2 regions of the Cellulomonas sp. P5_C5 genome follow, and region 2 is predicted to be linked to the other one. Evidence: predicted binding sites of a transcription regulator. Region 2 holds the regulator's gene; the other holds the start of a gene.
What was found. The regulator HspR, encoded in region 2, represses chaperone genes until heat shock. The targets are predictions, from matches to a motif close to AAGTTGAGTCNNNNNGACTCAACTT.
Positions count from the first base shown of each region.

Region 1: clpB (ATP-dependent chaperone ClpB) is a predicted target of HspR. The motif match lies at 7,848-7,872, and genes of this name have one in related genera.

Region 1 covers NZ_JBFULY010000010.1:90,745-116,776, forward strand. The annotation lists gene ACXJKF_RS11325 (MFS transporter) at 1-990, shown strand, start outside; gene ACXJKF_RS11330 (glycoside hydrolase family 3 protein) at 990-2,702, shown strand; gene ACXJKF_RS11335 (Gfo/Idh/MocA family protein) at 2,716-3,756, opposite strand; gene ACXJKF_RS11340 (outer membrane protein assembly factor BamB family protein) at 3,797-5,212, shown strand; gene clpB (ATP-dependent chaperone ClpB) at 5,217-7,805, opposite strand; gene ACXJKF_RS11350 (alpha/beta hydrolase) at 7,914-8,867, shown strand; gene ACXJKF_RS11355 (hypothetical protein) at 8,864-9,748, shown strand; gene ACXJKF_RS11360 (ion channel protein) at 9,738-11,090, opposite strand; gene ACXJKF_RS11365 (SulP family inorganic anion transporter) at 11,087-12,778, opposite strand; gene ACXJKF_RS11370 (cation diffusion facilitator family transporter) at 12,775-13,749, opposite strand; gene ACXJKF_RS11375 (VOC family protein) at 13,882-14,664, shown strand; gene trmB (tRNA (guanosine(46)-N7)-methyltransferase TrmB) at 14,676-15,458, shown strand; gene ACXJKF_RS11385 (LysR substrate-binding domain-containing protein) at 15,455-16,288, shown strand; gene ACXJKF_RS11390 (APC family permease) at 16,535-18,064, shown strand; gene ACXJKF_RS11395 (DUF5997 family protein) at 18,089-18,478, opposite strand; gene ACXJKF_RS11400 (glycogen/starch/alpha-glucan phosphorylase) at 18,682-21,156, opposite strand; gene ACXJKF_RS11405 (hypothetical protein) at 21,319-21,711, shown strand; gene lysX (bifunctional lysylphosphatidylglycerol synthetase/lysine--tRNA ligase LysX) at 21,714-25,073, opposite strand; gene ACXJKF_RS11415 (hypothetical protein) at 25,378-25,743, opposite strand; gene ACXJKF_RS11420 (low temperature requirement protein A) at 26,000-26,032, shown strand, end outside.
Region 2 covers NZ_JBFULY010000047.1:13,626-18,071, reverse strand. The annotation lists partial or broken gene ACXJKF_RS21790 (Hsp70 family protein) at 1-372, shown strand, start outside; gene grpE (nucleotide exchange factor GrpE) at 369-929, shown strand; gene ACXJKF_RS21780 (DnaJ C-terminal domain-containing protein) at 1,007-1,975, shown strand; gene ACXJKF_RS21775 (heat shock protein transcriptional repressor HspR) at 1,978-2,400, shown strand; gene ACXJKF_RS21770 (aminotransferase class V-fold PLP-dependent enzyme) at 2,441-3,607, shown strand; gene ACXJKF_RS21765 (ATP-binding cassette domain-containing protein) at 3,827-4,446, shown strand, end outside.

The sequences.
Region 1 (26,032 bases), on a different contig from region 2:
CGCCCGTGGATCGTCGGCGGTGCGGTCGTCGGCGCCGCGGCCCTGACCGTCGTCGGCACCGCGCAGTCCGTCGCGCTGGTGCTCGTGGGCTGGTGCGTCGCGCAGGCCGCGTTCAACGCCGTGCTCGCCGCCGCGAACGCCACCATCCCGGACCAGGTGCCGGTCGAGCGCCGCGGCAAGGTGTCCGGCCTCGTCGGCATGGCGACGCCGCTCGCGATACTGCTGGGCAGCGTCATCGTCAACCGGATCTCCGCCGACGCCGCCAGGTTCATCGTCCCCGCCGCGCTCGGGCTGATCTTCTCGCTGCTGTTCGCCGCGGTGCTGCGCGACCGCAGGCTCGAGCACGCGCCCGCGCAGCGGTTCACCGTCGGCCAGTTCTTCGGCTCGTTCGTGTTCAACCCGCGCAAGCACCCCGACTTCGGCTGGACCTGGCTGACCAAGTTCATGGTGATGTTCGGCTACGCGGGCATCGCGACGTTCCTGCCGTACTACCTGGTGGGCAAGTTCGACCTGTCCGAGCAGGAGGCCACCGGCGTCATCCTCACGGCGACGTTCGCGTCGGTGATCGGCATGGTCGTCTCCAGCCCCGTCGGCGGCATCCTGTCCGACCGGTTCGGCAAGCGCCGCCCCTTCGTCGCGGCTGCCGGCGCGATCATGGCCGTCGGCCTCGTGGTGCTCGCGTTCGCGCCGACCATCGCCCTGGTCGTCGTCGGCCAGGCCATCGTCGGCCTCGGCGCCGGCGCGTTCTTCTCCGTCGACATCGCGCTGGCCACCCAGGTGCTGCCCAGCAAGGACGACACCGCCAAGGACCTCGGCGTCCTCAACATCGCCAACGCCCTGCCGCAGTCGCTCGCCCCCGCGATGGCCCCCGCCATCCTGGCGGTCGGTGCGAACCTGCCCATGGGCCAGTACCCCACCTGGTACCTGTTCGGCGCCGTCGTCGCGCTGGCCGGTGCCGCGCTCGTCTACCGGATCAAGGGCGTGCGCTGATGACCGTCTACCAGGACCCCGCACGGCCCGTCGACGAGCGCGTCGAGGACCTGCTCGGCCGGATGACGCTCGAGGAGAAGGCCGGTCAGCTGTTCCAGCACATGATCACGGCCGGGCCCCTGGCGGACGGCGACCCGATGTTCGGGCTGCCCAGCGCCGACGAGTACGTCAACCGCCTGCACATGACGCACTGGAACCTGCTGGGCGTCCCGGGCAGCGCGCGCGAGCTCGCCGAGTGGCACAACCGGCTCCAGGCCCTGTGCGAGGAGACGCGGCTCGGCATCCCCGCGACGATCGCGACCGACCCCCGGCACGCGTTCACCGACAACCCCGGCACCGCGCTGCTCTCGGGCCCGTTCTCGCAGTGGCCCGAGACCCTCGGCCTCGCGGCGACGCGCGACGAGGACCTCATGGAGCGGCACGCCGACGTCGCCCGCCAGGAGTACCTGGCCGTCGGCCTGCGCACCGCGCTGCACCCCCAGGTCGACCTGGCCACGGAGCCCCGCTGGGCCCGCGCCAACGGCACGTTCGGCGAGGACGCCTCGTTGACCGGGCAGATGGGCGCCGCGTACGTGCGCGGGTTCCAGGGTGCGACCTTCGGCGTCGACAGCGTCTCGACGATGACCAAGCACTTCCCGGGCGGCGGACCGCAGAAGGACGGTGAGGACCCGCACTTCGCGTACGGCCGCGAGCAGGTCTACCCCGGCGGCCGGTTCGCCGAGCACCTGGAGCCCTTCAAGGCGCTCCTGGCGGCCGGGACGCGGCAGATGATGCCGTACTACGGCATGCCGGTCGGGCTGCCGGGGATCCCCGAGGTCGGGTTCGGGTTCAACAAGCCCGTGCTCGACCTCCTGCGGGACGACCTCGGCTTCGACGGCGTCATCTGCACCGACTGGGGCCTGGTGTCCGACGCCGAGATCTTCGGGCAGCCGTTCCCCGCCCGCGCGTGGGGCGTCGAGCACCTCTCGGTCGAGGACCGCGTCGCGCTCGTCCTCGACGCCGGCGCCGACCAGCTGGGCGGGGAGTCGTGCCCGGAGGTGGTGGTCGCGCTCGTGCAGAAGGGCCGGGTCACCGAGGAGCGCATCGACGCGTCGGTGCGCCGGCTGCTGCGGGAGAAGTTCCTGCTCGGCCTCTTCGACGACCGGCGCTACGTGGACGTCGAGGCGGCCTCGGCCGTCGTCGGGAACGACGAGTTCCGCGCGGCCGGGCTCGCGGCGCAGGCGGCTGCCGTGACCGTCCTGACCAACGACGGGATCCTGCCCCTGGCCCCCGGCCTGCGGATCTACGCCGAGGGCCTCGACGGCACGGTCGACGACCCCGCCGACGCCGACGTCGCGATCCTGCGGCTCAAGGCCCCCTACGAGCAGCGCGGGCCCGGGTTCGACGCGTTCTTCCACGCGGGGTCGCTGGACTTCCCGCAGGCCGAGATCGACCGCATCAACGCGATCAGCGCGCAGGTCCCGACGATCCTCGACGTCTACCTGGACCGTCCGGCGATCCTCACGCCGCTGGTCGACCAGGCCGCGGCGGTAGTCGTGAACTTCGGCGCCGGCGACGGGCCCCTGCTCGACGCGCTCCGGGGCGCGGCCCGAGGGCGGCTGCCGTTCGACCTGCCCCGGTCGATGGCCGCCGTCGAGGCGTCCCGCGAGGACGTCCCGTTCGACACCGCCGACCCGCTGTTCCGGTTCGGGCACGGGGTGCCGGTCGGCTGAGCGGACGCGCCCCTCACTCCCCCGGGTACGTGACCCCGAGCTGGCGCCGGATCTCGTCGGCGGTCTCCAGGATCGTCACGGTCTCCTCCAGCGGCTGCCACGGCGACTCCGTGCGCCCCTCGGTCACGTACCCGGCGAGCGCCGCCGCCTGGAAGCACAGCCCGTCGTGCCCGTGGATCCGGTTGTCGTCCCACGTGACCCGTTCCCCGTCGCGGACCAGGGTCACCGCCGTCGGCATGTGGAAGTTCTGGCCCACCTCGACGCGCGCCGCCGACCCGGCGATCTCCGCGGTGTGCGGGGTCACGGCGAGCATCGACGTGAACACCGACGCCTGCAGCCCCGGGCCGTAGCCGACGAGCGCCGACACCTGGGCGTCGACGCCGGTCGCGGCCAGCGCGCCGGTCGCCTGGACGCTCGACGGACGCGCACCGGACGCGGCGAACGACGCGAACGCCAGCGGGTACACGCCGAGGTCCAGGAGCACCCCGCCCGCGAGCGCGGGGTCGAGCAGCCGGTGCGTGGGCTCGCGGTCCGCGCGCACGCCGTAGTCGGCGGTCACGCGGTGCACGTCGCCGAGCACGCCGTCCTCGAGCAGCCGTCGGACCACGTCGGTGTGCGGCAGGTACCGGGTCCACATGGCCTCCATGAGCAGCACGCCGGCGGACCGGGCGGCGTCGACGAGCGCCCGTGCCTCGGCCGCGTTGCGCGTGAAGGCCTTCTCGACGAGCACGTGCTTGCCCGCGGCGATGGCCAGGAGCGCCTGCTCGTGGTGGTGGCTGTGCGGGCTGGCGACGAGCACGACGTCGACGTCCGGGTCCTCGACGAGCTGCTGGTAGGAGCCGTACGCGCGGTCGATCCCGTGGGTGTCCGCGAACGCCTGCGCCCGCTCGAGCGACCTCGACCCCGCGGCGACGACGCGCTGGGAGGTGTGCGTGCGCACCGCGTGCACCCACCGGCCGGCGATGAAGCCCGGCGCCAGGACACCCCAGCGCAGCGGCGGGGCGTCGCGGGGGTCGGCGACGCGGGACTCGGGGAGCGCAAGGTCAGGTGCCATCCGCCCACCCTGCCAGCCGCGGCGGCGGTACTGTCCGGCCATGTCACGCCGCGACACGCTCGCCACCGTCGAGCTCGTCGAGGACGTCGACGACGTGCCGGACGCGCCCGTCCGGTCGCGGAGGCGCTGGTGGCTGCTGGCGATCCCGGTGGTCGCCGCGTTGCTCGTCGCCGGGGTGCAGCTCGTGGCGGACGCCCTGGAGAGCGCCGCCGACGCGCGCGTCGCCGCGCTGCCGGGGGCCGTCGACCCGCTCGGGGACCACGCCGACGTGCTCTGGCGGGCCGACCTGGGCATCGGCTCGCTCGCCGACGGGCTGGTCGCGCGCGACGCCCTGCACGGCGTGCTCGTCGGCCGGGACGGCTCGCTGTCCTACGACGCGCTCGACCTGAGCACGGGCGAGCGGTTGTGGTCCGCACCGCTCAGCGGCGCCGATCCCGCGCAGACCGACCCGACGTACCCGCGCGCGACGGTCTGCGAGCCGGATGCCGAGCCCGGCGCCGAGCCCGAGCGGGTGGTCTGCCTGGTGACCGACGGCGCCGCCCCGTTCACGCGTGACCCCCGACCCGCCACCCGGTCGCGCGTCGTCGTGCTCGACCTCGCCGACGGGCACGTGCTGGCCGACCGTCCGGCGCCCTATGTGTCCTCGTTCGCGGTCCTGCCCGGGCTGACCGCGACCGCCGTCGTCGAGGACCGGCACATCGTCGTCGTCGCCGCCGACCCGCTCACCGGCAAGGAGCTCTGGCGGTACCGGCACGCCGAGGCGTCGGACCAGGAGCCGGCCATCAGCGCCGGGGGCGGCGTGATCGTCGCGTTCGGTACACCCGGGGGCCCGGTCGTCCTGTCGGCGTCCGGGGACCTGGTCCCGGCGGAGCCCGGCACGACAGGTTGGGGGACGACGCAGGAGGGCTGGTTCGTGACCGAGCGCTCGGACCCGGCTGGACAGCTGCGACGGGTCGTCCGGCCCGGCGAGCCGCCGGTCGAGGTCGTCGGGCGGCTGCTCGACCGCAGGGTCGACGACGGCAGCGTGCCCGGGCTCGAGGTGTCGACGGGCGGTCTGACGTTCGGGTGGGACGCGCGCACCGGGAAGCGACTCTGGGAGGCGGACGTCTCCGTCTCCCCCGAGGACGACGGGGCCGTCCTGATCATCGACGGGACCGCGTTCCTCTGCTCGGACGACGCGGTCGTCGCGCTCGACGCGCGGACGGGCGAGACCCGGTGGACCGCCCCGCGGCAGCAGGGCGACTACGTCGGCGAGCTCCTCACCGACGGTGCCCACGTGCTCCTGGTGGAGGCTCCGCAGGACGGCGCCAGCACGGCCTTCGTGACCGTGCTGGACCGTCGCGACGGCGAGCTCGTCCGGCGGCTGGCGCTCCCGGCCGGCGTCACCTCCGTGTCGGCGGCGGGCCGCCACCTGGTCGACACCAGCAGGCGGGGCGCGGTGGCCCGGATCGGCTGAGGCGTCAGGTCCCCACCACCAGGCCGTCCTCGCCGCGGTCCACCACCACGGTGTCCCCGTCGTGGACCTGCCCCGCCAGGATCTGCCGGGCCAGCCGGTCGCCGATCTCACGCTGCACCAGTCGCCGCAGCGGTCGCGCGCCGTAGGCGGGGTCGTACCCCTCCAGCGCCAGCCACTCGCGCGCCGCCGGTGAGACCTCGAGCGTGAGCCGCCGGTCCTTCAGACGGTTCGCCAGCGCCGCGACCTGCAGCTCCACGATGTGCCCGAGCTCGTCGAGCGACAGCGGGTCGAACAGCACCACGTCGTCGAGCCGGTTGAGGAACTCCGGCTTGAACGAGGAGCGCACCGCGGACATGACGGCCTCGCGCTTCTCGTCGGCGGACAGCATCGGGTCCACCAGGTACTGCGAGCCCAGGTTCGACGTGAGCACCAGGATGACGTTCCGGAAGTCGACCGTGCGGCCCTGCCCGTCGGTCAGGCGACCGTCGTCGAGCACCTGCAGCAGCACGTCGAACACCTCGGGGTGCGCCTTCTCGACCTCGTCGAAGAGGACCACCGAGTACGGCCGGCGACGGACGGCCTCGGTCAGCTGACCGCCCTCCTCGTACCCGACGTACCCCGGAGGGGCGCCGACGAGCCGGGCGACCGAGTGCTTCTCGGCGTACTCCGACATGTCGATCCGGACCATCGCGCGCTCGTCGTCGAACAGGAAGTCCGCGAGCGCCTTGGCCAGCTCGGTCTTGCCGACACCGGTGGGCCCGAGGAACAGGAACGAGCCCGTGGGACGGTCAGGGTCGGAGACGCCTGCACGGGAGCGTCGGACGGCGTCGGACACGGACGCGACCGCGGGCCGCTGCCCGATGAGCCGCTCGCCCAGGACCTCCTCCATGCGCAGGAGCTTGGCGGTCTCACCCTCCAGCAGCCGGCCGGCGGGGATGCCGGTCCACTGCGCGACCACCTCGGCGACCTCGTCGGGTCCGACCTTCTCCGCGATCATCGGCGGAGCGTCGGGGGCGGCGTCGATCGCCTCCTCGTCGGCCTCCGCAGCACTGATCTGCTCCTGCAGCGCCGGCAGCTCTCCGTACTGGATGCGTGCCGCTCCAGCGAGGTCACCCTCGCGCAGCAGCCGCTCGGCGTCGGAGCGCAGCGTGTCGAGGCGCGCCTTCAGGTCACCGACGAGGTTGTGCCCCGCCTTCTCCTTCTCCCACCGCGCGGTCAGCGACGCGAGGTCCTCCCGGCGGTCGGCGAGGTCCTTGCGCAGCCGCGCGAGGCGGTCGGTCGAGGCGGGGTCGTCGGACTCGGAGAGCACGACCTCCTCCATCTCGAGCCGGGTCACCGCGCGCTGCAGCTCGTCGATCTCGATGGGCGACGAGTCGAGCTCCATGCGCAGGCGCGACGCGGCCTCGTCGACCAGGTCGATGGCCTTGTCCGGCAGCTGGCGGCCGGTGATGTAGCGGTCGGACAGGGTCGCCGCGGCGACGAGCGCGGAGTCGGCGATGGTCACCTTGTGGTGCGCCTCGTACCGCTCCTTGAGCCCGCGCAGGATGGCGACGGTGTCCTCGACGGACGGCTCGCCCACGAACACCTGCTGGAACCGCCGCTCCAGGGCGGGGTCCTTCTCGACGCGCTCGCGGTACTCGTCGAGCGTCGTCGCGCCGACGAGGCGCAGCTCGCCGCGGGCCAGCATGGGCTTGAGCATGTTGCCCGCGTCCATGGCGCCCTCGCCGCCCGCGCCCGCGCCGACGACGGTGTGCAGCTCGTCGATGAACGTGACGACCTCGCCGTTGGACCCGGTGATCTCCGCGAGCACGGCCTTGAGCCGCTCCTCGAACTCGCCGCGGTACTTGGCGCCGGCCACCATCGCGGCCAGGTCGAGCGCGACGAGCTTCTTGCCGCGCAGCGACTCGGGGACGTCCCCGGCGACGATGCGCTGGGCGAGGCCCTCGACGACCGCGGTCTTGCCGACGCCGGGCTCGCCGATGAGCACGGGGTTGTTCTTGGTGCGCCGGGACAGCACCTGCACGACGCGGCGGATCTCGGAGTCGCGGCCGATGACGGGGTCGAGCTTGCCGTCGCGGGCGCGCTGCGTCAGGTCGACGCCGTACTTCTCGAGCGCCTTGTAGGTGCCCTCGGGGTTCGGGGTGGTGACGCGTGCGGACCCGCGGACCGTCGGCAGGGCGGCCGCGAGCGCGTCGCGGGACGCGCCCTGGGCGCGCAGCGCGTCGGCGACCCCGGACTGGCCGGTCGCGAGCCCGAGCAGCAGGTGCTCGGTGGACAGGTAGTCGTCGCCGAGCGAGCGCGCCTCGGACGAGGCGGCCTCGAGCGCGGTCGACGTGGCCCGCGACGCGGACGGCTGCGCGACGGTGGAGCCGCTGCTGGCCGGCAGGCTGACGAGCATCCCCCGCACGGCACGGCCGAGCGCGGTGCGGTCGGCCCCGACGGCGTCGAGCAGCCCGTTGGCGACGCCGCCCTCCTGCTGGAGCAGGGCGTTGAGCAGGTGCGCGGGCTCGAGCTGCGGGTTCCCGGCGGCGGACGCCTGCTGGATGGCGTCGCCGAGAGCCTCCTGGGACCGGGTGGTGAACTTGGCGTCCACATGACCTCCTGAGTGATCGACTGCTTGTCGCAACGACGGCCGAAGTTGAGTCTATTCCGCTCAACTCTTTGGACCACCTGGGGAGCCGGCCCGTGCGACGATCACGCCATGACCGACGACGCCGACGTGCTTCCTGATGTGCTCGGACCCGGCTGGACCGCCCGCACCCTCCCCCTGCGACCCGACGGCGGGACGCCTGACCCGGTTGCCACTCTGGTCCATCGCGAGGGGACGGACAGCCGACGCGCCCTCCTCTACGTGCACGGTTTCGTCGACTACTTCTTCCACACGCAGTTCGCCGACACCCTCGCCGCCCACGGCTACGACGTCTACGCGCTCGACCTGCGCGACTACGGCCGGTCCATCCGCGACGGCCGCCCGGCGAACCACATCACCGACCTGGGCACGTACGCGGAGGAGATCGACGCGGCGATCCGGGTCATCCGGGCCGACCACGACGAGGTCGTCCTGCTCGGCCACTCGATGGGCGGCCTCGTCACCTCCCTGTGGGCCGACTCACGCCACGGCGAGGGGCTCATCGACGCGCTCGTGCTCAACGCGCCCTGGCTCGACCTGCGCGGGAACTGGTTCGAGCGCACCGTCCTGACCGGCCTGATCGACGGCGTCGGCAAGGTCGCCCCGAACGTCGTGGTCGGCAAGGTCGGACCGCACTACGGACGAGCGCTGCACGAGGGCACCGGCGGCGAGTGGTCGTACGACCTGGCGTGGAAGCCGCTGGACGGCTTCCCGGCACGCGCCGGGTTCGCTCGGGCCGTGCGCCGGGGACATGCACGCGTCGCCCGCGGGCTCGCCGTCGACGTCCCTGTGCTGGTGCTGGCGTCCGACGCGTCCGGCCCGGACGACGTCTGGCACGACGCCCTGGTGACCACCGACTCCGTGCTCGACGTCGCGGACATGAAGCGGCTGGCCCCGAACCTCGGGCCCGACGTCACGTTCGTCGAGATCCCCGGTGGTGCGCACGACCTGGCGCTGTCCCCGGCGCCCGCCCGGGACACCTATGTCGCCGAGGTCCTCGCGTTCCTGGACGCCCGGCTGCCGTGACCACCACCGTCGAGCGCGCGCGCGTCCGCGCCCTTCGGATCGCGGCGCGCTACCGCCGCACCCCGGTCGGCCGCCTCGTGCAGCGCACGGTCGACGGGTTCGTGGACATCGAGCCCTTCGACCGCGCGATGACCCTCGCCGCACAGGCGTTCGTCTCGGTGGTGCCGGTGATGATCGTCATGGCGGCATTCCGGCCCACCCAGCCGGGCTTCGCCTCGTTCATGGCCGACAGCATGGGGCTCTCCGACGCGACGCGGGACACCGTCGCCGACAGCGTGTCCACGAGTGCGACGTTGGGCAGCAGCGTCAGCCTGCTCGGTCTCGTCGTCGCCCTCATCACCGCCACCAGCTACTCGCGGGCCCTCGAGCGCATGTACGCCAAGGTGTGGCAGGTCAGGCGGCCCGGGCTGCACGCCGCGTGGCGTTGGTTGGCGACGGTGCTCGCGGTGATCCTCGCGGTCGGGCTGCTGGGCCTGACGCGGGAAGCCACGGAGGGGGTCCCGCTGCCGGCTCTGTGGGACTTCGTCGTGCGCATGGTCGTCTGGACGGTCGTGTGGACGTACGTGCCATGGGCGCTCCTGCGCGCCGAGATCCCCGTGCGCGCGCTGGCGTTCACGGGTGCCGTCACGGCGTTCCTCATGTGCCTCCTGAGCGTCGTCGGCATCGTGTACCTGCCCATCGTCCTGGAGGCGGGCGCGCACCAGTACGGGCTGCTCGGCCTGGTGTTCGCCTACATCGGCTGGCTGTTCGCGTTCAGCTTCGCGCTGGTGCTGGCCACCGTGGTGGGCCGCGCGTGCGCCGAGGACGAGGGTGCGCTCGGGCGGCTGGTCCGCGGACGCCGCAACGACGACGCCACGGAGCCTCGCGTCCTCACGGAGTGACGCGAGGGCCCTCGGGCGCCGGGTCGTGCGAGGGCGCGGGCGCCGGGTCGTGCGAGGGCGCGGGCGCCGGGTCGGCGGGTGCCAGCAACGCCGGCCGGTTGGTCACGATGAGCCACGCCGCGAGCGTCGCCAGGACGACCGGGATCAGCAGCGTCACCTGCGGCACCACGGCGATCGCCATGAAGATGCTGAGCCAGCCGTTGCGGGTGGCGGCCACGACGATGCCGACCACGGCGGCGCTGACGGCGATGGCGAGCGGCACCGCGTCCCAGGCCTGATGGATCGCGAACCCGAGCGCGACCCCGACGAACAGCGCCGGGAAGATGCGGCCGCCGCGGAACCCCGAGGTGGCGGCGACGAGCATGGCCAGGAGCTTGATCCCGGCCATCGCCAGGAAGCCGAGCGCGGTGGTCGTCGCGGCCAGCCCGGGCAGCTCCTGCATCTGCGTGAGGCCCTTGAACAGCGTGACCTCGCCGCCGAGCGCGCCGAGCAGGCCCAGGATCAGGCCGCCGGTGGTGAGCATGAGCACCGGGTGGCCGATCCGTCGGAACAGGCGGTGCATCGGCACGAACAGGTACACCGCCACCAGGCCGAGGAGCGCGGAGCCGACCGCGATGGCGATCGCGAGGCCGAGGTCGTCCAGGCCGCCGTAGGTGTAGGCGGGCACGTCGACGGCCAGGTCGAGGTCCTCCAGCTGCATCATCGTCAGGGATCCCGCCGTGGCGGCGACGAGCGGCGGGAACAGCCGGTCCCACAGCGGGACGCGACGGTCGCCCGGGTCCAGCTCCGAGAACAGCAGGGCCGCCGCGACGGGCGTCCCGAACATCGCGCCGATGGTCCCCGCGACGGCCATCATCAGCCAGATCGGGGCCTTCACCTTCGGCAGGAACCGCATCCCGACGCCGACCGCGAGGCCGACGTTGATGCCGATGATCGGGTTCTCCGGACCGAGGCTCACGCCGCTCGCGAGCATCAGGACCAGCGCCAGCGCCAGCCCGGGAAGCACGCGCAGCGGCAGGGGCTCCGCGACGAGCTCGAGCGTGGCCGGGTCTGGGCCGGCATGCCCCGGCACGTACCGGACGACGAGCCCGATGAGCAGGCCGGCCGCCGTGAGCACGCCGATGATCCACAGGGCGGAGTCCGACGTCTGCCCGACCGCCGCGCTCAGGTCGTCCCAGACCCAGTGCTCGATCAGGCCGGCCAGCCGGCTGAGCCCGAGCAGCGTCAGGGCGCTCACGATCCCGACGACGATCGCCGGCACGGCGAGCCGGAGCAGGTTCAGCACCGGCACCCGGAACGGTTCGTCGGCCGCCACGACCGGCGAGGGCTGCTCCTGCATCATCGGTGTGCTCCTTCGTCGGAGGGGCGAGCGTCACGGTGGTCGTCGACCCAGGCCTGACCCCGGGCGACGGCGTCGCGGGCGGAGGCGAAGATCTCGTCGTCGGCGAGCAGGACATTCTCCAGTCCCACGACACCGAGCAGCCCGCTGCGCCCGGCGACCACGAGGAACTCGGACGAGACCCCGCAGAGCAGCAGCAGGTTGTCCCGTGCCCGCAGGCGTTCCGCGAGCGCGTCGAGCGCCTTCACGAAGGTCGCGGACGGGACGTCGGGCAGCGTCCGCAGGCTCAGCACGAGCGCGGACCCGACCGTCCGCGTGGTGTCCGGCCAGGTCTCCTCGATGCGCGCGACCTCCGCGAAGAAGCCTGCTCCGGCGTAGTCGAGCACGACGACCGAGTGCGACGGCACCTCCGCGGGCGGGTCGGTGACGACCCACACGCCCTCGTCGCGCCGCTCGATCGCGCGGAGCCGGCCGACGCGCGACGACGAGACCGCGTAGAGCACGAGCGAGAGCCCGGCGCCCAGGAAGATCGCCTGCTGCAGCGGCAGCTGCGTCGTCGCCAGGAACGTCACCACCATCGCGGCGGTCGACCACCACGACGTGCGGACCACCAGGACGATGTCCTTCCAGCGGCCCTGCACCAGCTCGATGCCGATGAGGATCAGCAGCCCACCGATGACGGGCATCGGGATGGTCTCCGCGTACGGGCCGACCAGCACGACGACCAGCGCGAGCCACAGCCCGGCGAACACCCCGGACCACCGGGTGCGCGCCCCGGCGCTCGTCGCGACGCCCGTGCGGGACAGCGAGCCGCCGGTGGGCAGCGCCGAGAACAGCCCACCCGCCACGTTCGCCATGCCCTGCGCCACGAAGTCCCTCGACATGTTCGGCCGCGACCCGTCCGGGTTCGGCACGGCCGCGCCGATCCCCGCGGCCTGCGCGAGCGCGACGAGCGCGACCGCGACCGCACCGAGCGCCAGCTCCGGCACCGCGGACAGGTCCGGGAGCGAGAACGGCGGCAGGCTGCGCGGGATGGCCGCGATGTCCCCGACGTCCTCCACGTCGATCCCCGCGACGACCACCCCCACCCACACGACCACCAGCGCGACCAGCGTCGCCAGCGCCCGGAGCCGCCGGACCAGCCGCGCGAGCACCCAGACGACGATCGTCGCGCCCGCGACGGCGACGGAGGCCACGTCCCAGCTGCCCACGTGCACGAGCGCCTCGACGATCTTGCCGACCGTGTTGTGCGTCTGCGGCTTGTAGCCCGTGGCGTCCCCGAGCTCGCCGGCGATGATCTGCACCGCGATCCCCGTGGTGAACCCGGTCATCACGGCCGTCGACACGAACTGCATGACCGACCCGAGCCGCAGCAGCCCGAGCACCAGCATGACGACGCCGACCAGGAGGGTCAGCGTGGCGATCGCCCCGGGGTCGTGCGGGTCCAGCCCTGCCCCCGCCAGCACGCTGGCCGACGACAGTGCGATGGCGCTGGTCAGCGTCGTGACCATGAGGACCGTCCGCGCGAACGCCGACCCGACGATCGTCGACACCACGCCGGAGTACAGGCCGACGACAGGGTTGAACCCGCCGATGTTCGCGTACGCCATCCCCTCGGGGATGGAGAACAGCCCGGTGACCAGGCCCGACGAGACGTCCTTGCCCGTCGGCCTCCCCCAGCCGCCGGTCACAGGGCGGGGTCCTGCGGCTCGGAGAGCGAGAGCGTCGCGCCGACGACCGCGGGCGTCTTCGCCAGCCGCCTTTCGAGCGACGCCAGCACGTGCGACGCCGCGTCCTCGGCCATGTTCCCGGTCAGGTCCACCGCACCCGTGAGGTAGACCTGCCGGGCACCCACGAACTCGAGCCGCATCTCCGTGACCCTCTCGACCTCGGGCTGCGCGAGCAGCGAGCGGACGGCCGCGTCGTTCACCCGCGGGTCCACCACCTGGCCGACGAGGAACCGGCGGTTGCGGTCGATGAGGACAACTGCGACGACCGCGAGCAGCACGCCGACGAGGATCGACCCGATCGCGTCGGGCACCGGGGACCCGGTCACCTGGTGCAGCCCGATGCCTGCCGCCGCGATGAGGATGCCGACCAGGGCGGCAGCGTCCTCGAAGAACACCGCGCGGACGGTCGGGTCGGAGGTCTCCAGGACGTGCTCCAGCAGGTCGCGGTCCTGCGTCGCGGCGGCCCGCTTCGCCTGCCGGGACGCCTGCAGGAACGAGATCCCCTCCAGCACGAACGACACCGCGAGCACCACGTACGCGACGATGAAGTCGCCCGCCGGCTCAGGGTTCAGCAGCTCCGAGACGCCGTGCGTGATCGACACCCCCGCGCCCACCGCGAACAGCCCGATCGCCGCGAACAGCGACCACACGTACACCTCCCGGCCGAAGCCGAGCGGGTGCTCCGCATCCGCCGGCTTGGCGGCGCGGCGCTGGGCGATGATCAGGAAGATCTCGTTGCCCGTGTCCGCCCACGAGTGCGCGGCCTCCGCGAGCATCGACGCCGACGCGGTGATGACGGCCGCCGCGGACTTGGCGACCGCGATGAGCAGGTTGGCACCGAACGCGACGACGACCGTCAGGGTGCTCTCCGACGCGGAGGAGGACGGATCCGCGACGACCGCCGACCCGGCGCCGTCCCGTGCGTCCGCCATGTCACGTGAGTAGCACAACCCGTGCCCGATGTCTCCCCGTCCGAGCGCGTCTGTCCCGGTCAGCGGCACGTCGGGCGGCTCGTCGGTGCGCGTCGGCGCGCGTCCGGAAGGGGCCTGGTGTTGGCTGGTCGCATGACGACCCGACGCGAGGCCTGGCCCCCCGGCACCCCGGCGTGGGCCGACATCACCGTGCCCGACCTCGCCGTCGCCCGCGCGTTCTACGGTCCGCTGCTCGGGTGGCAGTTCGAGGTGGGCGGCCCGGAGCTCGGCTACTACACGCAGGCCTACGTCGGCGACCGGCGCGTCGCCGGGCTCGGCGAGCCCATGGGCGACGACCCCGCCCCGCCGCCCGCGTGGTGCGTCTACCTGGCCACCGACGACCTCGCGGCGACCGTCGCAGCCGTCGCCGAGGCCGGCGGCAAGGAGATCGTGCCCGCGATGCCGATCATGGACTTCGGCAGCATGGCGCTCGTCGTCGACACCGCCGGGGCCGTGTTCGGCCTCTGGGAGGCCGCCTCGCACACCGGCTGGGACGTCGTCGACGAGCCCGGCTCCATGGTGTGGTGCGAGGTCATGTCGCACGACCAGCCGACGGCCGTCGCGTTCTACCGGCAGGTGTTCGGGTACGCGGTCGAGGACCTCAGCGCCCCCGGCTTCACCTACGCGTCGCTCTCCCTGGACGGTCATCCCGCGGCGGGCGTCGGCGGCTACGGCGCACAGGCGGGCCGCGACGCACCGGCCGCCTGGACGATCTACTTCGCCGTCACCGACATCGATGCCGCGGCCGGACGGGTCACCGAGCTGGGCGGCACGGTGGTCAGCCCGCCGACGGACAGCGCGTTCGGCCGCATGGCGATCGCGTCCGGGCCGTTCGGCGAGGTGTTCGCCCTCATCGCACCCTCCGGCGGCGCCTAGGCTGGCGGATCGTGAGCCTCCCGTCCGACGCGTTCCGGCACGTGGCCGCGCGACCCCACGAGCCGCTGCGCACGTTCCACCCGCGCCGCGCCCCGCTGGGCCGCGAGCGTGAGGACGCCCTGCGGTTCCTGTGGCCGCGGCTCGGCTTCTCGGTGCACGACGCGGACTCCCCGATCCCACTCACGGCCGACGGCGCACTGGACACCGTCGCGCTCTTCGGGCGGTCGGCGCCGGTCGTCCTCGAGATCGGCTCCGGCATGGGTGAGACCACCGCGGCGATGGCCGCCGCCGACCCGTCGCGGGACTACCTGGCCGTCGAGGCCCACCTGCCCGGCGTCGCCAACCTGCTCGGCCTGCTCGACCGCGGCGGCCTCACCAACGTCCGCGTCGCCCACGGCGACGCCCTCGACCTGCTCCGGACCGCGATCCCGGCCGTGCCGCCGCGCGAGGGTGACGCCGTCGTCGCCGCCAGCGAGCCTGGCCTGGACGCCGTGCACGTGTTCTTCCCCGACCCGTGGCCCAAGGCCCGCCACCACAAGCGCCGGCTCGTGCAGCCGTCGCACGTGGCGCTGCTGCGGTCGCGGCTGCGCGTCGGCGGCACCCTGCACTGCGCTACCGACTGGGTGGACTACGCGGACGCCATGCTCGAGGCGCTCACCGCGGACCCGTTCCTGGAGAACACCGCCGACGGCTTCGTGCCGCGGCCCGCGCACCGGCCCGTCACCAAGTTCGAGCAGCGCGGCCTCGACCTCGGTCACGAGGTCCGCGACGTGATCTTCCGGAGGGTCCGATGAGCGTGTTCCGGCTCGCGCTCGTGCCGGGCGTCAACCCCGACCGGTGGCTTCGCGTCTGGCAGCAGCGGCTTCCCGACGTCCCGGTCGAGCTCGTGCACACGTCCCCCGACGAGGCAGTGGCCCTCCTGCGCTCCGGCGGGGCGGACGTCGCCCTCGTGCGGCTGCCGGTCCTCGGCGACGACCTGTCGACCATCTCCCTGTACACCGAGGCCACCGTCGTCGTCGTGACCAAGGACCACGTGGTCAGCGTCGTGGAGGAGGTCGACGCCGCCGACCTCGACGACGAGACCCTCCTCGTCCCCCTCGACGACCAGCTGCACTGGACCGACCCGCCCGGCACCCCGTTCGCCGGCGACCCCGTCCCCACCACCGCCGACGCCATCGACCTCGTCGCCGCGGGCATCGGCGTGCTGGTCCTGCCGCAGTCGCTCGGCCGCCTGCACCAGCGTCGCGGCCTGACGGCCCGCGTCGTGCGCGACGCCCCCGGGTCCGCCGTCGGCCTCGCCTGGATCACCGACCGCTACGACGACCTGACCGAGGAGATCATCGGCATCGTCCGCGGCCGCACCGCCACCAGCTCCCGCGGCCGCGGCGCCCCGGCACCCGCCGAGCCGACGACCCGAGGTCGCAAGGCGGGCGGGTCGACCGCGAGCACGGGCGCATCCAGCAAAGGCGGCGCATCCAGCAAGGGCGGCGCATCCAGCAAGGGCGGCGCATCCGGCAAGGGCGCGTCCGGCAAGGGGTCCAGCAAGGGCGGGACCGCGCGGTCGTCGTCGGCCCGCTCGTCGTCGAAGAAGCCCAACCCCCGCAAGCCCCGCCCGGGCCGCTGACCTCCCTCTCCACCCCTCCAGCCCTCGACCACGCCATGAGTGCCGCCACCGAGCGCTGTCGCGTCAGCCAGGGCTCGTTCGCTGCCGGCTCGACGGTCGGCCTGGTGGCGAACCCGACAGGGGTGACGGCATCCACCCGTTCGCGGTACCCATGTCGGGTTCGAGGGCCGGGTTCGCCCCGCGGCGACGTGGCGGGAGTACTGTCCGGTCTCGGGGGCACCGCGACGACGCGAGCCGGGAGGTCCGATGAGCAGTGCCGTGACCGATGAGTCCCCTGCGCCGGCGAAAGGGCTGAGCTCCGGCAGTCTCGGCCTCTGGGGCAACACCGTCATCGGCCTCGCGTCGACGGCCCCGGCGTACTCGCTGGCCGCCACGCTCGGCTACGTGGTGCTGGCGGTCGGTGAGAAGTCGCCGGCCATGTTCCTCATCGCGTTCATCCCGATGCTGCTGACGGCCATCGCGTACCGCGAGCTCAACTCGGTCATGCCGGACTGCGGGACCACGTTCACCTGGGGCGCCAAGGCGCTGGGTCCGTGGGTCGGCTGGCTGGGCGGCTGGGGGGTCGCCGTCTCGGGGATCATCGTGCTGGCCAACGTCGCCGAGGTCGCCGCCGTCTACTTCCTGCGCGCGTTCGGCCTGGACGAGGTCGCGGAGAGCCGGATCGCCGTCCTGCTGCTCGGCGTCGGGTTCATCGTCGCGATGACGTGGGTGAGCTACCGCGGGATCATCGTCAGCGAGCGGCTGCAGAACGTCCTCGTCGTGTTCCAGTTCATCGTGCTCGGCGGGCTGAGCATCCTGGCGCTCTGGAAGGTCTACGCGGGCACCGCCGGGCCGCAGGCCGTGCTCCCGGAGTGGTCCTGGTTCAACCCGGCAGGACTGTCCTCGTCCGCCATCGCCGCCGCCGTCATCCTGTGCCTGTTCATCTACTGGGGCTGGGACGCGTGCCTGGCGGTGAATGAGGAGACCAAGGACCTCGCGCGGACCCCCGGACGTGCGGCGGTGCTGGCCACCGTCATCCTCCTGGTCACCTACTGCCTGGTCGCCGTCGCCGTGCAGGCGTACGCGGGGTTCGGCACCACGGGGATCGGCCTGAACAACGAGGCCAACATCGACGACGTCGTCACCGTGCTGGGTGGACCGATGCTCGGGCCCGTCATGGCGTTCATCCTGCTGCTGGTCATCGCGGTGTCCGCCACGGCGTCGACGCAGACCACCATCCTGCCGACGGCCCGCGGCACCCTGGCGATGGCCATCTACAAGGCGGTGCCCGGGCAGTTCGCCCGCGTGCACCCCGTGTTCAAGACGCCGTCGTTCTCCACGATCGTCATGGGCGTCACCGCCGGCGTCTTCTACATCGTGCTCAAGCTGCTCAGCGAGGACGCGCTGTTCGACTCGATCGCGTCGCTGGGGCTCGCCGTGGCGTTCTACTACGCCGTGACCGCGTTCGCGTGCGTCGTCTACTTCTGGCGCTCCATCTTCCGCAGCGCCCGCAACTTCTTCCTGCGCGGCCTGTTCCCCGTGCTCGGGGGCCTCGGGATGGTGTGGGCGTTCGGCATCTCCGCCCGGGACATGCTCGACCCCGACTACGGCTACACCAGCTTCGGCGGCATCGGCGGCGTGTTCGTCATCGGCGTCGGCATGCTCGCCCTCGGCGTCCCGCTGATGGTCGCGTGCGCCGCGAAGGCGTCGCTGCGCCCGTACTTCCGCGGCGAGTCGCTCAACCGCGAGACGCCGGTGCTGGTGCCGGACTTCGAACCGCCCCACGGGGGGCTCTGACCGGCCTCCCCGAGGGCCGGTCGATCAGGACTTCTGCGCGGCAGCCTTGCGGTCGGCCTCGGCCTTGCGGTCCGCCTCGCGGGACTCCTGCAGACGCTCCTCCAGGCGGACCTGTGCGGCGATCTCGCGCTCACGGACCAGCCAGTTCGGGGGCTCGGCCTGCAGCGCCTCGATCTCCTCGGTGGTCAGCGGGTCGGTGATCCCGCCGCGCGCGAGGCCGCTGATCGAGATGCGCAGGCGGCCGGCGATGACGCTGCGCGGGTGCGGTCCCTCACGACGCAGGTCCACCAGCCACTGCGGAGGCGTGCGCTGCAGCTCCGACAGCTCGTCGCGCGTGATCATCCGGTTCTGGAAGTCCTCCGGGGTCGCCGGGAGGTACACGTCGAGCTTGGCGGCGGCCGTGGACGCCTTCATCTCCTGGGACTTCTTCGCGGGTGTCACGCGACAAGGGTAGGCCCCGCCACCACACAGCAGCGTCCGAGGAAGTGGCTGCTGGAGCGCTCACTTCCTCGGACGCTGCGCGGTCGGGCTAGTTCCTGTGCTTATGGTCGCGCTGACCTTGCGCTTCGCTTCGGGCGGGTGCGCTGGCGCGCCCCCACCCTTCGCTGCGCTCCAGGTCAGCGCTCCGGCGGCACGGGGTGGGTGCCCCAGATGCGGTCGATGTAGTCGCGCATGCTGCGGTCGGAGGAGAAGAAGCCCGAGCGGGCCACGTTGAGCACCGCCGAGCGGGTCCACGCCTCGGTGTCCGCGTAGGCCTCGTCGACCCGCTCCTGGGCGTCGATGTACGCCTGGTAGTCGGCCAGGACCAGGAACCGGTCCTCGGAGAGCAGGTTGGACACGATGGGCTCGAAGGTGGCCCGGTCGCCGCCGGAGAACGCGCCGGACGCGATCAGGTCGAGGGCGTGCCGCAGGGAGCGGTTCTCCTCGTAGTAGGACGTCGGGTGGTAGCCATGGTCCACGATCTCGGCGACCTCGGGCTCCAGCAGCCCGAACAGGAAGAAGTTGTCGTCGCCCACGAGCTCGCGGATCTCGACGTTCGCGCCGTCGTCGGTGCCGATGGTGAGGGCGCCGTTGAGCGCGAACTTCATGTTGCCCGTCCCGGACGCCTCCTTGCCGGCCAGCGAGATCTGCTCGGACAGGTCCGCCGCGGGGATGAGCTTCTCCGCGAGCGTCACGTTGTAGTTGGCGGGGAACGCGACGGTGAGCCGGCCCTCCAGCGCGGGGTCGGTGTTGACCACCCGGCCGACCGCGTTGATCAGCCCGATCGTCTGCTTGGCCATCCGGTAGCCCGGCGCCGCCTTCGCGCCGAACGCGAACGTGCGGGGGGTGACGTCCTCGATCTTCACGGCGCCGGAGGTCACCTGGTCGTAGAGCGTCACGATGTGCAGGAGCTTGAGGGTCTGCCGCTTGTACTCGTGCAGCCGCTTGACCATGACGTCGAGCATGGTGTCGGGGTCGACCGTGATGCCGTCGCGTGCCGCCAGGACGTCCACCAGCCGGAGCTTGTTCGCGCGCTTGACCTGCCGGAACGCTGCCCGGAAGTCGGCGTCGTCGGCCAACGGCTCGAGCTCCTTGAGCTTGTCCAGGTCCGTGACCCAGCCGTCGCCGATCGCCGAGGTGATCAGCTCCGACAGCCCGGGGTTGGCCAGCCGGACGAACCGGCGGGGCGTGACGCCGTTGGTGACGTTGGTGAACTTGTCCGGGAAGTGGTCGGAGAAGTCGTGCAGGACCTTGTCCTTGAGCAGCTGCGAGTGCAGGGCGGCGACGCCGTTGACCTTCGAGCCGGCGACGGTCGCCAGGTAGGCCATGCGGACGGCCCGCTCGGGGTACTCGGCGATGATCGACATGCGGCGCACGCGCAGCTCGTCGTCCGGGTAGGCCTCCCGCAGCTCGGCCATGAAGTCCTCGTTGATCCGGTAGATGATCTCGAGGTGCCGGGGCAGCAGCTTGCCCAGGAGCTCGACCGACCAGACCTCGAGGGCCTCCGGCAGCAGGGTGTGGCACGTGTAGGCGAAGCACTTCTGCGTGATGGCCCAGGCCTCGTCCCACTCCCAGCCGCGCTCGTCGACGAGGATCCGCATGAGCTCGGGGATGGCGATGACGGGGTGGGTGTCGTTGAGCTGGAAGATGATGCGGTCGGGCAGGTTGCGCAGGTCGAAGTCGTGAGGCAGGACCTGGTCGAGGAAGTCCCGCAGCGAGCACGCCACGAAGAAGTACTGCTGCTGCAGGCGCAGCTCCTTGCCCTGCGGCGTGGAGTCCTCGGGGTAGAGGACCTTGGAGATGTTCTCCGCGAACGTCTGCGCCCGGACGGCCTGCGCGTAGTCGCCGGCGTTGAAGATCTCCAGGTCGAACGCCCGCGTCGCGCGCGCGCTCCAGAGGCGCAGGGTGTTCACGCGGCCGTTCTCGAAGCCCGGGACCATGTAGTTGTAGGGGACGCCGAGGACGCTCCAGCCCGGCACCCAGCGGGACCGGGTGACGCCGTCGTCGTCGGTGTAGTGCTCGGTGTGCCCGCCGAAGTCGACGGTGACGGCCGACTCCGGGTGCGGGAACTCCCACGGCGACCCGAGGGCCAGCCAGTTGTCGGGCTTCTCCACCTGCCAGCCGTCGACGAACGTCTGGCGGAAGATGCCGTACTCGTAGCGGATCCCGTAGCCGATGCAGGGGACGTTCATCGTCGCCAGGGAGTCGATGAAGCAGGCCGCGAGCCGCCCGAGGCCACCGTTGCCGAGACCGGGCTCGACCTCCGCCTCGCGCAGCTCCGCCAGGTCGATGCCCAGCGATGCCAGGCCTTCCTCGACGACCTCGTCCAGGTCGGCGGCGAGCAGCGCGTTGTCCAGCTGGCGGCCCAGGAGGAACTCCGCCGACAGGTACGCCACCGACTTCGCCTGGATCTGGTACTGCCGGCGCAGCGTGGCGAGCCACCGGACCATCAGGTAGTGGCGCACGGTGCGCGCCATGGCGAGGTACTTGTCGTTCACCGACGCTCGCGTGAGGTCGGTGCCCTGACCGAAGTTCAGCTCCCTCAGGAACTCCCTGACGAAGCCCTCCACGGTGTGCTCGGGGGTGGCGATGGGGGTCGTGTTGTCCGTCACCCTCGCCACGGTAGCGGGCGTCCTGGACCAGAGCGCTGTCATGCGATCACTCGTAACAAACGGACTGGTCACACCCTGGCGGCGGGTGCGGCCAGTCCCTACTGTGAGCCTCAAGGGCCGGGAGCAGTCCTGCCCTCCACCGACGAAGGAGCGCGTGGCCCCATGGTCGTCTTCCTCATCCGGGCGTTCATCTTCCTGGCGTCGGCGGCCCTCGGGCTGTGGATCGCGTCGTTGATCGTCGACGGGTTCACCATCACGGCCTCCGGGTTCCTGGTGGCCGTCGTGGTGTTCGCCGTCCTGCAGAGCATCCTGACGCCGTGGTTCCTGGTGATGTCCCGCAAGTACGCGAACGCGCTCACGGGTGCCGTCGGCCTCGTCTCGACGGTCGCGGCGCTGTTCGTCGCGACGCTCGTCGGTGACGGCCTGACCATCAGCGGCACCAGCGCGTGGGTGTTCGGCTCGCTGACGGTCTGGATCGTCACGATGCTCGGGACGCTGATCCTCCCGCTGATCTTCCTGCGCAACCGCGTCGAGAAGAAGAACGCCGCCGTCTGACCTCAGCGGGTGGGGCGCACCAGCGGGAACAGGATCGTGTCCCGGATGCCGAGCCCCGTCAGGTTCATCACGAGCCGGTCCACGCCCAGGCCCATCCCCCCGGTGGGCGGCATCGCGTACTCCAGCGCGGTGAGGAAGTCCTCGTCCACCTGCATCGCCTCCGGGTTGCCCGCGGCGGCGAGCAGCGACTGGGCGACCAGGCGGCGGCGCTGCTCGAGCGGGTCGACCAGCTCCGAGTAGGCCGTGCCCTGCTCGGAGGCGAAGATGACGAGGTCCCACTTCTCGGCCAGCCGCGGGTCGACGCGGTGCTGGCGGGTCAGCGGCGAGTTCTCCTTGGGGAAGTCGGTGTAGAAGACGGGTGTCGTCGTGGTGCTCTCGCAGAGCTCGCCGTAGATCTCCTCGAGCACGACCGCCCAGCTGGCCCCCGGCTCGAGCTCCAGCCCGATGGCGTCGGCGTGCCGGTTCAGCACCTCGACCGGCGTGTCCGCCGTGATCTGTTCGCCGAGCTTCTCCGAGACGGCCTGGCAGACGGTCTTGACCGGCCAGGTCCCCGACAGGTCGTACTCGGTGACCTTGCCGTCGGCGTCCGCCCGGCGCGCGACCGGTGAGCCGTAGACGGCCGTCGCGGCCTCCTGGATCAGCTCCTGGGTGGTGATGCGCATCGTGTCGTAGTCGCCGTACGTCTCGTACATCTCCAGCGACGTGAACTCCGGGTTGTGCTTGAAGTCGACGCCCTCGTTGCGGAACTGGCGCCCGATCTCGAACACCTTCTCCATGCCGCCGACGACGAGGCGCTTGAGGTGCAGCTCCGTGGCGATGCGCAGGTAGAGGTCCATGTCGTAGGCGTTGATGTGCGTCTCGAACGGGCGGGCGTTGGCGCCGCCGTGGATGAGCTGGAGCATCGGGGTCTCCACCTCGGTGAACCCGCGGGCGTGCAGGGAGTCGCGGACACTGCGCACGATCGTCGCGCGCGTGTAGGCGATGTCCCGCGCGGCGGGCCGGACGATCAGGTCGACGTAGCGCGCACGGACGCGGGCCTCGGGGTCGGTCAGGCCCTTGTGCTTGTCGGGCAGCGGACGCAGCGACTTGCTGGTGAGCTGCAGCGACACCGCACGCACCGAGAGCTCGCCGCGCCTCGTCGTGACCACCTCGCCGGTGACCCCGAGGTGGTCGCCGAGGTCGACGTCGTGGCGCCACAGCTCCAGGTCCGCGGCGCTCACCAGGTCCGCGCCCACCATGACCTGGAGGTCGCCGCTGCCGTCCCGCAGCGTCCCGAACCCGAGCTTGCCGCCGTCCCGCATGCGGATGAGCCGGCCCGTCACGGAGACCTGCCGCCCGGTCGCGGTGTCCGGCGGGAGGTCGCCGGCCTCGTCGCGGACCGCCGCGAGCGTGTGGGTCCGCGGGTACGTGACCGGGTACGGGTCGATGCCGCGGGCGCGGAGCCGGTCGGCCTTCTCCCGACGCACCCGCTGCTGCTCGGGCAGCCGGTGCGCGGACATCGCCTCCTCGACGGCGTCCGGTGCCTGCGGGATCTGCGCCTCGACCGCCGCGGCATAGTCGTCGCCGGAGCGATCCAGCGCGTCGACCGTCCCGCCCCGCCGGTTCAGGAGCTTCAGCGACGGGCGCGTCAGGAACCCCTCCGCGCTGCCCGCCGCGGTACCGACGCGGGGCAGGTCGGAGGTGTATTCGAAGCAGATGAACCGCGGCTGCCACTCGGGCTGGTACTTGGCGTTGGAGCGGTAGAGCGACTCCAGCTGCCAGTTCCGGCTGGCCAGCACCAGCGACTGCCGCCACAGCCGCGCGATGGGACCGGCACCGACCTCGGCGCCGCGCTCGAACGCCTCGCGGAACATCGCGAAGTTCAGGGACACCCGACCGGCACCGAACTGCGTCGCACGTTCCGCCAGCGACGCGACCATGAGCTCGACCAGCCCGTTGTCGGCCGTGGGGTCGCGCCGCATGAGGTCGAGCGAGACGCCCGTGCGCCCCCACGGGACGAAGCTGAGGAACGCGCGCAGGTTCCCGTCGGCGTCGAACGCCTCCACCAGCACGCAGTCGACGTCCAGCTGGTCGCCGAGCCGGCCCAGCGCCATCGAGAAGCCGCGCTCGTCCCCGCCGTCGCCGCGCCACTGCGCCGCCGCCGCGTCGAGCGCCGCGAACTGCGCCGCGTCCAGGGACCCGTGCTTGGACACCCGCGTGGTGTACCCCTTGCGCTGCAACCGGGTCACCGACTGCCGCACCGCCTTCATGCCGGGGCCGGTCAGCGAGAACGACCGCATGTCGAGGATCGCCTCGTCGCCGATCTCCCACGCGGTCAGCCCGGCATCCGTGTACGCGACCGCGCCCGCGCTCCCGGCGCCCATGACGGCCAGCGACCAGCCGTTGAGCCGGGCCTGCCGACGCCACTCCTCGATCGCGGCCGGCCAGTGCAGCGGGTCGCCCACCGGGTTCCCGCTGGCCAGGCTCACCGAGCCGACCACCCGGTACGAGACCCCCGCCCGCGCGGTCGTCGCGTCACCCGTCTCCCACACCATCGCCTTGTCCCGGCGCGTCGCGAAGTAGCCCAGCGAGTCCTCCGACCCGAACTCCCGCAGGAGCGTCCGCACCCGCGCCTCGTCGACCGCGTCGAGGGTGCGCGTGTACGACGGCGACCGGAACAGCAGGATCGTGGCGCCGATGACGGTCGCCGCGCCGATGAGGTTGAGCACGATGCGGACCCACAGCGGTGCCGTCGCGTCGCTCGCGGCGTCGGCCTCACCCAGGTCGCCGACCATGTTGTCCCACACGTAGAACGCCGCGGAGCCGCTGTCCGGGGCGTCACCGAACCGGCTCACCAGCCACGTCCCCAGGAGCAGCAGCACCGCCCCGCCGACGAGGAAGAACGCCAGCGCACGCCAGAAGCTCCCCCGCACCGTCCGCGCACTGAACTGCGGCCGTGCACGCACCGCCACCACCAGCCCCGCGGTGACCAGCACGAGCCCGACCGCGTTCAGCGGCGACCCACCGTCGGCCAGCTCCACGACCCGCCCCACCTGCGGAAGGAGCAGCCACCAGAGCACCAGCACCCACCACGCCGCCCGCAGCCGGCGGTGCAGCGCGACGCCGATGCAGGCCAGCAGCGCCGCGTAGACGATGTTCGGGATGATCGGGATGGTCAGCACCGAGACGACGTCGTCGGGTTGCATGAAGTAGCGCCGGAGCGACGGGATCGCCGCCGAGACCAGCACCAGCGCGCTGGCGAGGAACATGAACGCCGCGAAGCGGTCCGGCCACCGGTCGTCCAGCCGTGCGGGCTGACCCACGGCGGGGTGCCGTTCCGAGGCTTCCGGCGCCTCCTCGGCCTGCGTCGCGACGTCGGTCATGTACCCCTCGCTCCCCGAGGCGGCGTGCGCCGCATGCTCGTCGACCCTGCGCCCCGCAGGACGCGCTCCGGCGCTGCCGGGAGCCTGTCTGGAACATAACGCGGAGCAGGGATCGGAGCCAGGATCCCGTCCCGGTCCTGGGCAACGGGGTGAAGGGCGAGCGTTCCCGCGTGCTGGTCGACTGGGTCGACATGTCTCGGGTCGACGTCGGCGAGTCACCGATCACCGAGGGGTCGTCCGCCGCACTGCCGGCCGGCTGACGGTCGTGACCTGACCGACCAGCGCCCGTGGATCGCACCAGGGGTCAGTCGTGGAACATCGGCTTGATGCCCGCCTCGCCCTCCGCGGCGATGTCGATGGTCGACCGGGCCGGGGGCGTGTGCCGCACGTCCCCGCACCGCCGGCACCTCCACGTCGGGTCCGCGACGTCGAGCCGGACCTCCTTGTGGTCGACGGGCAGCTCGCACCACCACCAGGCGCCGAGGGGCGGATGGTCGGGCTCGTGGTCCCGGAGCACTCTCACCAGGCCGGCCACCTCGGTCGCCGCCACGATCGCGAGGATCATCGCGAGGAGCGCGCCGCCGAAGGAGAACGGGATGGCGAGGAGCGCGGCAGCCACCACCGCGAGGACCAGCACCACCGAACGGAAGATCAGCCGACGTCGTCGCACGGCACGCCTCCACGGGCCGTGGCCGGGGCGGTCACCAGGCCCGTCCGACTGATGCTCCTCCGACGAGGTCGCCGTGGGAAGAGCGAAGGCGCGGTGCTCGTGAACCCCCAACCTTCTGATCCGTAGTCAGATGCTCTATCCATTGAGCTACGGGCGCGTGGCCCCGCAGGGCCGGAGACGACGATACAGGCCAGGAGCCCGGTCGCCCAAACCGTACGCACGTGACCCGTCACACGCTCGTGGCAGGATCGCGCGCATGTCGACGACCACGAACCGGATCGGCACCGGC
Region 2 (4,446 bases):
GAGGAGCACGCCGCCGAGGACAAGGCGCGTCGCGAGGAGGCCGAGACCCGCAACACGGCCGAGCAGCTGGCCTACTCGACCGACAAGCTGCTGGCCGACAACGCGGACAAGCTGCCCGAGGACGTGAAGACCGAGGTGCAGACCGCGGTCACCGAGCTGAAGACGGCGCTCGCGGGCACCGACATCGACGAGGTCAAGGCCAAGCACTCGGCCCTGCTCGCGGTGAGCCAGAAGATCGGCGAGGCGATCTACTCGGCGGACAACATGGCGGCGAACGCGCCGGCCGACGAGCAGCCCGCGGCGGACACCACGTCCGACGAGGACGTCGTGGACGCCGAGATCGTCGACGACGAGGACGAGGCTCGCAAGTGACGACGGGTCCCGACGACGCCAACGAGGAGCTGACCCCCGAGGAGCAGATCCTCGCCGACGCGGAGTCCATCGCGGCCTCCGCCGAGGAGGAGGTCGTGCTCGAGGGGCTCGTCGCCGTCGAGAAGCTGGCGGCCGAGCGGCTCGAGGAGCTGCAGCGGTCGCAGGCGGCCTACTACAACCTCGAGCAGCAGTACTCCGGGTTCGTGAAGCGGTCGAAGGCCGACGCCCTCGCCGCCCACGAGCGCGGTGTGCACACCATCGTGGAGGCGCTCATCCCGGTGCTGGACGACATCGAGCTGGCCCGCCAGCACGGTGACCTCACCGGACCGTTCGTCTCGATCGCGGAGAAGCTCGAGGGCACCCTCGGCCGGTTCGGCGTGGTCCGCTACGGCGAGGCGGGGGAGACGTTCGACCCCGCGGTGCACGAGGCGCTCATGCACTCGCACTCCGCGGACGTCACGGAGTCGACCGTGCAGATGGTGCTCCAGCCGGGGTACCGCACGCCCGACCGGGTCATCCGGGCGGCCCGCGTCGCGGTCGTGGACCCCGAGGCGTAAGAAGCGCAGTAGCGTCCGAGGTCCCGCGTGTCTGTCAGACACGTGGGGCCTCGGACGAACATCAAGGAAGGAGCGGCGTGACCGGTCAGGACTGGCTCGAGAAGGACTTCTACTCGGTCCTCGGCGTCCCCAAGGACGCCGACGCCGCCACCATCAAGAAGGCGTACCGCAAGCTCGCGCGCCAGGAGCACCCGGACCACAACCCGGGGGACGCCAAGGCGGAGGCGCGGTTCAAGGACGTCGGCGAGGCCTACGCGGTGCTGTCCGACCCGGAGCAGCGCGGCCAGTACGACCAGCTGCGTGCCATGGCGGGCGGCCCGCGGTTCACCTCGGGCGGCCGCGGCGGCGCCGGCTTCGAGGACGTCTTCGGCGGCATGTTCGGCGGGGGACAGCCCGGCGGCGGTCGCGTCCGGTACACCAACGCCCCCGGCGGCGCGGCCGGCTTCGAGGACCTGCTCGGCGGGCTGTTCGGCAACGGCGGCGGCGCGGGAGGGTTCGGTCCGCAGCAGGGCGCCGACCTGGCCACCAGCGCGACCCTGCCCTTCCGGCAGGCGGTCGAGGGGTCGACGGTGTCGCTCACCGTCGAGGGCCGCACGGTCAACGCGCGTATCCCCGCGGGGGTCCGCGACGGCCAGAAGATCCGGCTGCGCGGCAAGGGCCGCCCCGGCGCCGGTGGCGGGCCTGCGGGCGACCTCGTCATCACCGTCCGCGTCACCCCGCACCCCGTGTTCACCATCGACGGCGAGAACCTGCGGATCACGGTCCCCGTCGCGTTCGACGAGGCCGCGCTGGGCGCCACGATCGAGGTGCCGACGCTCGACGGGTCGACCGTCCGGGTCAAGGTCCCCGAGGGCACCCCGTCGGGCCGTGTCCTGCGCGTCAAGGGCAAGGGCATCCCCGGCAGCAAGGGCGATCTGCTCATCACCGTCCAGGTCGTCGTGCCGCAGCGGCTCAGTGCCGCCGCCCGCGAGGCCGTCCAGGCGTTCGGCATCGCGACGTCCGGTGAGGACGTGCGCGCAGACCTGCTCGACGCGGCCAAGAAGTAGCCATGCCTGCCGAGGACGCCAAGGTCTACGTCATCTCGGTCGCAGCCGAGCTGGCCGGCATGCACCCGCAGACCCTGCGCCAGTACGACCGGCTCGGTCTGGTCATCCCCAGCCGGGCCAGCGGCCGCGGCCGGCGGTACTCGCTGCGGGACATCGCGACGCTGCGCGAGGTGCAGCGGCTGTCCCAGGACGAGGGCGTCAACCTGGCCGGCATCAAGCGGATCCTCGAGCTCGAGACCGAGCTCGAGCAGCTGAAGCGGCAGGTCGAGTACCTGCGCGCGTTCGTCGACCCGGGCCGCCGCATCTTCACGGCCGACCCCCGCGGCGACGTCGTCGCCGTCAACCGCACAGCCAGCCGCAGCCGCCGACCGACGACGACGGCCGACCGCGCCGCCGTCGTCCTCTGGCGCCCGAGCAGCCGCTGACCCTCGTTCGGCTAGTGTGCGCTGCCTAGACTCCCTGATCGTGACGATCGATCTCGACCGCGCCCGCCGTGACACGCCCGGCATCGACCACGTCGCCCACCTGAACAACGCCGGTGGTGCGCTGCGCCCGAGCGTCGTGACGGACACCGTGGTCGCCCACCTCACGCGCGAGGCGGAGATCGGTCCGTACGAGGCGGAGGCCGAGTCCGAGGCGCGGGTGGCCGACGTGTACGCCTCGGTCGCGCGGCTGGTCGGTGCGCAGGCGGACGAGATCGCGCTGGTGCAGAGCGCGACCGCCGCCTGGAACGTCGCGTTCTCGTCGATCCCGCTCAAGCCCGGCCAGCGCATCCTCACCGCGCGCACCGAGTACATCAGCAACGCGATCGCCCTCCTGCAGGCGTGCGAGCGCTCCGGCGCGACCCTCGAGGTGATCGAGGACGACGAGCACGGCCAGGTCGACCTCGACCGGCTGGAGCGCCGGCTCGACAGCGACGTCGCCCTCGTCGCGCTGACGCACATCCCGACCGGGGGCGGCGTCGTCAATCCCGCGCAGGCGGTGGGCGCCCTCACCAGGAGGGCCGGCGTCCCGTTCCTGCTCGACGCGTGCCAGTCGGTCGGCCAGCTCGACGTCGACGTCGAGACCCTCGGCTGTGACCTGCTCGCCGCCACGGGCCGCAAGTTCCTGCGCGGACCGCGCGGCACCGGCTTCCTGTACGCGAGCCGTGCGATCACCGACAGCCTGGTGCCGCCCGTCCTCGGCCTCGGCGCGGCCCGGTGGACGTCGCCGACGTCCTACGAGGTGGTCCCGGGCGCCCTGCGGTTCGAGACGTGGGAACGGTCGATCGCCGACATCCTGGGTCTCGGTGCGGCCGTCGACTACGCGCTCTCCTACGGTTTGGCGCAGATCGAGGAGCGTGTCACCGGCCTCGCAGAACGGCTGCGCGAGGACCTGTCCCAGACCCTCGGCGTCACGGTGCGCGACAAGGGGGTGCGCAAGTCCGGCATCGTCACCTTCACGGTCGACGGGATGCGTGCCGACGAGGTCCGCGCCCGGGTCGCCGCCGCGGGCGTGAACGTCAGCGTCACCCGCATCTCGTCGGCCCAGCTCGACTTCGGTGCCCGCGGCCTCACGGAGGTCGTCCGTGCGAGCCCGCACTACTACACGTCCGACGACGAGCTGGACCGCCTGCTCGCGGCGCTGCGCTGACCTGCAACGTCCGAGCATCTGGCCGTTCCAGCGCTCACTTCCTCGGACATCCCGGTCGATCACGAGCAGCGTCCGAGGATGTGGTTGCTCCGGCGCTCACTTCCTCGGACGTCCGCAGGATCGGTGCTCGGGGCGCTCGAATCGGCGGACGTCGCGCCGACACCGGCCGTGTCAGCCGCGTGTCGGTGGGCTGTCAGCGCGCCCCTCCACGCTGGAGCCATGACACAAGACCTGGTGATCGAGGCCGAAGGCCTCGTCAAGCACTTCGGCGAGACGAAGGCCCTCCAGGGCGTCGATCTCGCCGTCGCTCGCGGCACCGTCCTCGGTGTGCTCGGCCCCAACGGTGCCGGCAAGACGACGGCGGTCCGCATCCTGTCCACCCTGCTCGTCCCCGACTCCGGCCACGCCCGCATCGGCGGTTTCGACGTGGTCAAGGACGCCGAGCGCGTCCGGCAGTCGATCGGCCTCACCGGCCAGTACGCGTCCGTCGACGAGGACCTCTCCGGCCGCCAGAACCTCGTCCTGTTCGGCACGCTGCTGGACCTCGGCCGCGCCGGCGCCCGTGCCCGCGCCGCCGAGCTGCTGGAGTGGTTCGACCTGACTGCGGCCGCGGACCGCCCGGCCAAGACGTACTCGGGTGGCATGCGTCGCCGGCTCGACCTGGCCGCGAGCCTCGTCGGCCGCCCGGACGTGATCTTCCTCGACGAGCCGACGACCGGCCTGGACCCCGCCAAGCGCGAGGACATGTGGGACGTCGTGCGCTCGCTGGTCACGGACGGCTCGACCGTCCTGCTGACGACGCAGTACCTGGAGGAGGCGGACGCGCTCGCCGACGAGAT